2 regions of the Arthrobacter sp. sptzw42 genome follow, and region 1 is predicted to be linked to the other one. Evidence: riboswitches for the same ligand, from Rfam matches in the RefSeq annotation. Region 1 holds a riboswitch; the other holds the start of a gene.
What was found. Region 1 has a riboswitch for thiamine pyrophosphate ahead of AC5RT4_RS04225 (ECF transporter S component). Riboswitches for the same ligand answer to the same signal wherever they lie in the genome.
Positions count from the first base shown of each region.

Region 2: another riboswitch for thiamine pyrophosphate. It lies ahead of thiD (bifunctional hydroxymethylpyrimidine kinase/phosphomethylpyrimidine kinase); the one in region 1 lies ahead of AC5RT4_RS04225 (ECF transporter S component).

Region 1 covers NZ_JBNHEX010000003.1:34,959-39,064, forward strand. Annotated here, with positions in the region: gene AC5RT4_RS04205 (iron-containing redox enzyme family protein) at 1-14, opposite strand, end outside; gene AC5RT4_RS04210 (DUF4383 domain-containing protein) at 78-554, opposite strand; gene AC5RT4_RS04215 (hypothetical protein) at 677-886, opposite strand; gene AC5RT4_RS04220 (heme-degrading domain-containing protein) at 977-1,519, opposite strand; TPP riboswitch at 1,592-1,732, shown strand; gene AC5RT4_RS04225 (ECF transporter S component) at 1,787-2,410, shown strand; gene AC5RT4_RS04230 (ABC transporter ATP-binding protein) at 2,410-3,963, shown strand; gene AC5RT4_RS04235 (energy-coupling factor transporter transmembrane component T family protein) at 3,960-4,106, shown strand, end outside.
Region 2 covers NZ_JBNHEX010000002.1:374,271-378,376, reverse strand. Annotated here, with positions in the region: gene AC5RT4_RS03885 (Rne/Rng family ribonuclease) at 1-1,252, shown strand, start outside; TPP riboswitch at 1,464-1,561, shown strand; gene thiD (bifunctional hydroxymethylpyrimidine kinase/phosphomethylpyrimidine kinase) at 1,569-3,092, shown strand; gene rplU (50S ribosomal protein L21) at 3,356-3,664, shown strand; gene rpmA (50S ribosomal protein L27) at 3,724-3,987, shown strand; gene obgE (GTPase ObgE) at 4,104-4,106, shown strand, end outside.

The DNA.
Region 1 (4,106 bases):
TCAGGAATCTTCATGATTGCTCCTTCGGGCGGCAGCGGTGCTGCCGGGTGCTTGGCCGTCGACGGTGGCGGTTTCGGTCAGGGCTGGTCGTTCAGGTTGCTTCCGCGGCTGCGCCGCGGAGTGGTCCGGGGGGCCAGCAGGATGGCGAGAATGATCATGGTCAAACCCAGGGCCAGGTGGAGCCAGTTGTCGGCGCCGTTGAGTGGGACAAAGTTGGCGGGAGTTTCGTCCCCCACCAGGAAGCCGTAAAGCCAGAGAACCAGGTACACGACGCCCCCGTAGATCAGGAAGCTTCGTGCCTTCTGGTGGGTCCGGGCCAGCAGCAGTCCGGCCGCCCCGAAGGCAAGGTGCACGATATTGTGAAGGACCGACACCTGGAAGAGGTTCAACAGCAGGGCTCCGGAGCCGTGTCCGGCCATGCCCAGGGAGTCGTAGTTGATGGTGATCCCGGGGACAAACCCCAGGACACCCACCAGCAGGAAGAGGGCGCCGGTTACGAAGGCAGCCTTCTGCAGGCCCGTCCTCGCGCCGGTGGCCCGGGTGCTGACTGTCATGACCTGTCTCCTCAAAAGCCTGGAGACAACATAGTAAGCATGGTTACTAATAAAAGCTAAGTGCGCCTGCCGGTGCTGCTGCCCGCGGGCCACTGCCGGCAGCGTCCGCGCAGCCGGCGGGCTCACCCTTCCGGGACGATCCACACGTAGGGGTTTGGCTGGTGCCCGCCGCGGCGGCCGTGCTCGTACCCCTGCTGCCAGGCCTTTCCGACGGCGGATACCAGTTCAGCCAGCAAAGGATAGTAGGGGTGGTCGGGGCCGATGTAAATCATTTCTTCCTCGGCCTTGTCCACCGCTGCCCGCACCTGGTTTTCGGCTGTATTACCGAGCATGGCGCCCCTCCTGTTTGGAACTTCCGCCACCCGTCTCGAATGTACTCCCGGCATCCAAGGGGAGTCCATCGCCCTGGTCTGGAACCCGCGTCAGTCCGTTCGCATGGAGCTGAGGACCTCTCGCAGTGCCTGTACCACCAGGTCATGGTCCTGCACCTGGGGAAGCCCTGAAACAGTGACCGTAGCCACCGCGCCCACTCCGGCGACATATACCGGGAAGGAGCCGCCATGTGCCGCATACCGGCGCTGATCAAACCAGCCCTGGTCTTCGATCCGTCCGCCGCGGGTCCGGGCACGCAGCCCCACCAGCAGGGAGGGCACCTCGTACCGGGCCGCCGTTCTCTGTTTGGCGCGGATCCAGTGCTCGTTGTCCGGGGTGGCCCCCGCCAGGGCGACATGGAACAGGACCTGCTCACCCTTGGTGATGTCTATCGCGATGGGGAACTGGCCCTCCTTCCCCAACTCCACAAGCAGCAGCCCCAGGTTCAGTGCGTCGTCCATGGAAAAGCCTGGAAACTGGAGCTCCCGGATTTCGCCCTCTATCCGGGCGATAAGGGCCTGCAGCGATCCCTCCGGCTGGACGGCATCCGAATCCGGATCGAACTCAGTCACATGCGGTGAATTGGCGGTCATGGCCCACAATCTACCCTTCCTCCGGTGTAAACTGGACCCCGCCCACAAGGGCAATTATTTACTCACAGAATCATTCAACGACAGGGGAGCGCCGCCGTCGGGCATCACTGGCCAAGCCAGGAGCCGCAGGTGGGCGCTGAGAGTGCGGACAGCCGCAGACCCTCGAACCTGATCCGGTTAGTACCGGCGCAAGGGAGTCGAGTTCTCGAAGCTCCGCAGTGGTTTGCCGCTGCGGTTCTTTCCCCTCCTGTTCCTCAGGAGGATCGCATGGCAACTACAGCAATCAAGAAGACCACCAGCAGGTCCTGGCGCGTTGTGGACATCGTGGTGGCGGCGTTGATCGCCATCGCAGGCGGCGTCATTTTCTGGGCGTGGTCCCAGGGTGCCGCAGCAGTGTCTGCGCCGATGAACGCCCTTTACCCGCCGCTTACCGGACTGATTGCCGGCGGCTGGATGATCCCGGCGGTGCTGGGCATGCTGATCATCCGCAAACCGGGCGCCGCCCTGTTCTGCGAAACCGTGGCAGCCACCGGTGAACTGCTGATGGGTTCGCAGTACGGTGCCTCGGTGCTGTTCTCCGGCTTCGTCCAGGGCCTGGGTGCGGAAATCATTTTCGCGATTTTCGTGTACCGGAAGTTCAACCTGCCGGTGTCCCTCCTCGCCGGTGCTGCTGCCGGGCTGTTCTGCGGCCTCAATGACTCCTTTGCTCCCTGGGGCTGGAACATTGCCTACTCGGGCGGCGACAAGCTTGCGTACATTATCTTCACCGCGATCTCCGGTGCCGTCATCGCCGGGGCGCTGTCATGGATCGCCACCCGCGGCCTGGCCAGGACCGGTGTCCTGAGCTCCTTTGCCTCGCGGAAGGCAGCCACGGAGCCGGTTTTCTCCTGATGACAGCGCCTTCCGTCCACGGCGCGTCCGTGGCGGCGCGCCCGGCTGCCGTCACCGCGCGCGGCTGGGGCTGGCGGCATGCCGGGCGTTCCAGGCCTGCTGTCCGTGCCCTTGACCTGGACATCCGCCCAGGGGAGCGCGTGCTCCTGCTTGGCCCGTCCGGAGCCGGCAAGTCCACGCTCCTCCATGCGTTGGCGGGGGTGCTGGGGGATGCGAACGACGACGGCGAGGCCGGCGACTCCGACGAGTCGGGTTCGCTGCTGGTCGACGGCGCCTCCCCCCGCGATCAGCGCGGCCGTGCCGGGTTGATGCAGCAGGACCCGGAGACACAGGTGGTCCTGTCACGGGTGGGGGACGACGTGGCCTTCGGTGCCGAGAACCTTGCTGTGCCCCGGGACCGTATCTGGACCCGGGTGCACGAGGCTTTGGACGACGTCGGGCTGTCCCACCTGCCGCTGGACCATCCAACGTCTGCACTGTCAGGCGGCCAGAAACAGCGGCTGGCCCTGGCCGGCATCCTTGCGATGCGGCCGGGGCTGCTTCTCCTCGACGAGCCGACAGCCAACCTGGATCCCGCCGGGGTGGTGGAGGTGCGCGACGCCGTCGGGCGCTGCCTCGACAAAACCGGGGCAACCCTGGTGGTGGTGGAGCACCGCGTCTCCGTCTGGAAGGACCTGGTGGACCGCATTGTGGTGCTGCAGCCCGGTTCTTCGACCGACCCGGGGGTGCTCCTGGACGGGCCTCCGGACCAGGTTCTCGGCGAAGCCCGGAGCATGCTCATTGCGGCCGGGGTCTGGGTGCCCGGGTATGTTCCGGCCACCCGCCCACGCACGGCGGATCCGGCTCCCGGCTCCGGGGACCTGCTGCTTGCCGCCGAAAACCTGGCCGTATCCCGTGAACGTGCCCGCCGCAAGGGCTTGCGCAAACTGCCGCCAGTACCGGTCCGGCAAGGCATCTCGGCGCAGGTCCGGGCAGGGCGGGCGCTGGCCATCACCGGACCCAACGGCGCAGGAAAGTCCACCCTTGCGCTGACCCTCGCCGGGCTGCTGGAGCCCGTTGCCGGGAAAGTTTCGGCCACCCTGGCGCTTAGCCGTGGGGCGGGAATCGACCCGTACAAGTGGAAGGCGGAGCAGCTGATTGAACGCATGGGCACCGTTTTCCAGGAACCTGAGCACCAGTTCGTGACCGGGAACGTGCTGGACGAACTGCGCTTTGGTCCGCGCCACCTCGGGCACGGGGAAGAGCGGGTGGATGAGCTGCTGGAGCGGCTTCGGCTCACCGAACTGGTTGATGCGAACCCCTACACACTTTCGGGCGGCGAGAAGCGTCGGCTTTCCGTAGCAACGGTCCTGGCCGCGCATCCGCAGGTCCTGATCCTGGACGAACCCACCTTCGGGCAGGACGCCAACACGTGGGCTGAGCTGGCATCGTTCCTCTCTGAACTCCTGGACGCCGGCACAGCCGTGGTATCCGTGACCCACGATGCTGAGTTCACGGCGGCGCTGGGTGGAACGGAACTGCGCCTGGCAGCAGAGCCGGTAGTGCGACGATGAGGCAGGAGCTGAACCTGCGCGGCAACAGTGCGCTGCTGACCCGGGCCAACCCGCTGAGCAAGTTCGCGGCCGTCTTCCTGATCACCGCCGTCCTTGCACTGTCCATTGACTGGGTTTCCGCTTCCGTGGCGCTGGCGTTCGAG
Region 2 (4,106 bases), on a different contig from region 1:
CGGCAGCGGCGGCAACCTCGAAGAGACGGTGACCAAAAACAACCTCGAGGCTGCTGAGGAAGTGGTCCGCCAGCTCCGCCTCCGCGACATCGGCGGCATCATCGTCATCGACTTCATCGACATGGTCCTTGAATCCAACCGCGACCTCGTTCTGCGCCGCATGGTGGAATGCCTGGGACGCGACCGCACCAAGCACCAGGTTGCCGAAGTGACCTCCCTTGGCCTGGTGCAGATGACGCGAAAGCGGATGGGCACCGGACTCCTGGAAGTCTTCGGCGAGCAGTGCGAAGCGTGCGCCGGCCGCGGCGTCGTCACCCATGACGACCCCGTTGAGCACCGGCGGGCCAACATCGTGGCCGCCGAACACCACGTCCAGCGGACCGACAGCCGGCCGGAACCCCGCAGCGAAGGCCACCGCAATGACGCCCCGCGCATCGACAGCAGCCAGGCCGGCGTGCGTCCGGACCGGAAGCGGCGGCGGGGCCGTGGCGGCCAGCAGCCCGAGGTTGCCCCCGCGCCTGCCGTGCCCGTCCACACAGTCCAGCCCGACCCCTCTGACGCTGAGCGGCACGCGAAGGCGGAAGCCACCCGGCTGGCCCTTGCCAACATCGCCGCCGCCGCGCATGCAGCCCACTTGCACGACGACGAAGTGGCCGCAGCCAGGCAGGCTGCCGCGGACCATTCCGCGCCCGCCCCTGCCCCGGCTCCCGCAGTGGAAACAAACCGCGACGACGATGCGCGCCCGGCCGCCGTGCTGACCTTCGGCGGCGAGAAGGTGGTGCTGCCGTTCGTTGACCATGCTGAGGAGCAGCCGCAGAAGCCCGCACTGACCCTGGACCGGCTTGCCGAAGCGTTCGCCCACCTGGGCCAGCCGGCGCCCGCACAAGCGGAGCCTGAGCAGACCGAACCGGAGCAGAAACCGGCGGAGCGCGTGGAGCCGGTCCAGCCGGCCCGCGTGCCTGCTGCAGCCGCTGCCGGGGAACCGGCGAAGGACTACACGGACCACACGCTGGAGCAGTCCCGGCAACGGCGCCCGCGGCGCAACCGCAGTGCCAGCCGTGCCCAGGGAGCAGCCAACGAAACCTCCGTGCAGCATCACGAAAGCGTGGCGGCAGCCAGCACAGGGCATGCCCACGAGGCAAAGGCTCCGGCGCCGGCCGGTGACGGCGGTGCCGGCCTTGAAAAAGCGTCAACAAAGCCCGCAGAGGCGCCCATCATCCTGGGCGTAGGCGTACCGGCCTCGGAGCTCTAGCCGGAGCGCTCACGGGCACGTACCGGCGCGTTTCAACAAGTCCCCGTTCAGTGGACAAAACCCCAGGAATTTCCAGGGGATTTGTCCACTGGGCGGGGACTTTTGCGTGCAGGGCCCGCAGGGCGGGATGCGGAGCTGCGCGCCATCAGCGTGCGGCTTCGGGTCGCAATGTGTCACCTTCAGCCTGGGGCGGGCAAAAAAGCTAGGCTGGGGAACCGACACGGGGTGCCGCGCAGAGAGCCGGCTGAGATTCAGACCCGTTGAACCTGTCCGGTTAGCACCGGCGAAGGGATGTCCTTTGTCTACGACTCTTGTAATGCCCGCAGCCACCCCTGGACCCGCCACTGCGGCGCCGGCATTGCCGGGCCGGCAGGTACCCAGGGTCCTGTCCATCGCCGGCTCGGATCCTTCCGGCGGTGCCGGTATCCAGGCGGATTTGAAAAGCATCGCGGCCCTCGGGGGGTACGGGATGGCAGCCATCACTGCCCTCACAGCCCAGAACACGCACGGAGTAAGGTCCTTTCACGTGCCCCCTGCAGCATTCCTGGCAGAGCAACTCGACGCCATCAGCGACGACATCACCATCGACGCCGTGAAAATCGGAATGCTCGGCAACGCCGACGTCATTGGAGCGGTGGCGCAGTGGCTGCAGAAGGTGCGGCCCACCGTCGTGGTCCTGGACCCAGTGATGGTTGCCACCAGCGGCGACCGGCTCCTGCACGAGTCTGCCGAAACGGCCCTGCGCGAACTCCTGCCGCTGGCACACCTCATCACCCCCAACCTCGCGGAGCTCGCCATGCTTGTGGGCGGGCAGTTGCAGGACAGCTGGGCCGGCGCGCTGGACCAGGGCCGCGCCCTCGCAGCCGCCAGCGGCGCAACCGTACTGGTCAAGGGCGGCCACCTGAACGGCAACGAGTGCCCGGACGCGCTGGTCAACACCCTGGGCCTGCTGTCCCATGAAGTGGTGGAGGTGCCAGGGGAGCGGGTTGCAACGCGGAACAGCCACGGCACGGGCTGTTCGTTGTCCTCTGCAATGGCCACCGCCCAGGCGCGGCTGGGGGACTGGGAAGCGTCACTCCGGGAAGCCAAGCCGTGGCTGGCCGGCGCGCTCAAGGCCTCGGGAACCCTGGAGGTGGGGACAGGCAACGGGCCGGTGCATCATTTCCACCACCTGCAGCCGGTGCCGGCGGAAGGCAGCTTCGCGGCGCAGCTGCGGGGTGAGGCGCAGCCGGACCTGGAGGATATCTATGCCCTCGGCTTCATCCGGGACCTGGCCACGGGCAGCCTTCAGGAGCACCAGTTTGAGTACTACCTCGCGCAGGACGCCCTCTACCTCAACGGCTATTCACGAGTTCTGGCAAGGGCGAGTTCGCTTGCGCCCACCGAGGCGGAGCAACTGTTTTGGGCTGCTTCGGCCGGGCAGTGCCTGGAGGTCGAGTCGGAGCTTCACCGCTCCTGGCTGGGCGCGCGCTCGGTCCTGCCCCGGCTCGGCCCCGTCACCAAGTCCTACGTTGACCACCTGACGGCGGCCTCGGCGTCGGGCAGTTATGCGGTCCTCGCGGCGGCAGTCCTGCCCTGCTTCTGGCTGTACGCCGAGGTAGGCGCCACGCTCCACGCCCAGTTTGTTGCCGCCGGTGAACCTTCCGCGCACCCTTACGCGGAGTGGCTGCGCACCTATGCCGACGAAGACTTCGCCGCCGCCACCCGCAGGGCCGTTGCCATAGTGGATGAAGCGGGACGCAGGGCCTCCGCTGCCGAGCGGGCCGCCATGATCACGGCATTCAAACAGTCCTGCCGCCTGGAAGTGGACTTCTTCGACGCGCCGCGCCTCCATGCCTGACACCGTGGCTGCGGCCTTGCCGGTAGTATGGTGGGGCACGGTCCCGAGGCCGGGATTCAGCAGTGGTACTTATCACAGCCAGCCCGCCGGAACCAGCCTCATTTGCGGCCGAAGCCAAAATTAGCGTATTCTGGATCTTCGGTGCTTACGCCAACACTTGGGTTATGACCCCACGGCGTTGAGGCACAGCGAGAAACCAGGCTTTTATTGGCCGGTTCCGCACGCAAATTTTGTAATAAACGTCGAGAGAAGTGAGTTCCCAAGTGGTGTACGCGATTGTCCGCGCAGGCGGCCGCCAAGAGAAGGTTTCCGTTGGAGACTTCGTTACCCTTAACCGCGTCGCCGGTGGAGCTGGCAGCACTATCCAGCTGCCCGCACTGCTCCTGGTTGATGGTGACAAGGTCACCACCGCCGCTGCTGACCTGGCCAAGGTAACTGTTACGGCTGAGATCCTGAACGACCTCCGTGGTCCGAAGATTGTGATCCAGAAGTTCAAGAACAAGACCGGTTACAAGAAGCGCCAGGGTCACCGCCAGGAACTGACCAAGGTCAAGATCACTGGTATCCAGTAACCTTCGTTACTGTTCAGGTTTTTCAGCAGATCCCCAGAATTTAGAGGCAGGCATTTCAAATGGCACATAAAAAGGGCGCGAGCTCCACTCGGAACGGTCGTGATTCCAACGCTCAGTACCTCGGCGTTAAGCGCTTCGGCGGCCAGGTCGTCTCCGCAGGCGAGATCATCGTCCGCCAGCGTGGCACCCACTTCCACCCGGGCGCCGGCGTTGGCCGTGGCGGCGACGACACCCTGTTCGCACTGACCCCGGGAGCCGTTGAATTCGGCACCCGCCGCGGTCGTCGCGTCGTCAACATCGTTGCTGCTGCAGCTGCAGAGTAACAAACAGTTCTGAAGCGGTGGAGCGGGCCAGTTGGTCCGCTCCACTGTTCTTTTAACCGCATTACAATCGTCTTGGCGCCCCGCGGCGTCCAGGAAACAGCATTGAGGAGAACCACGTG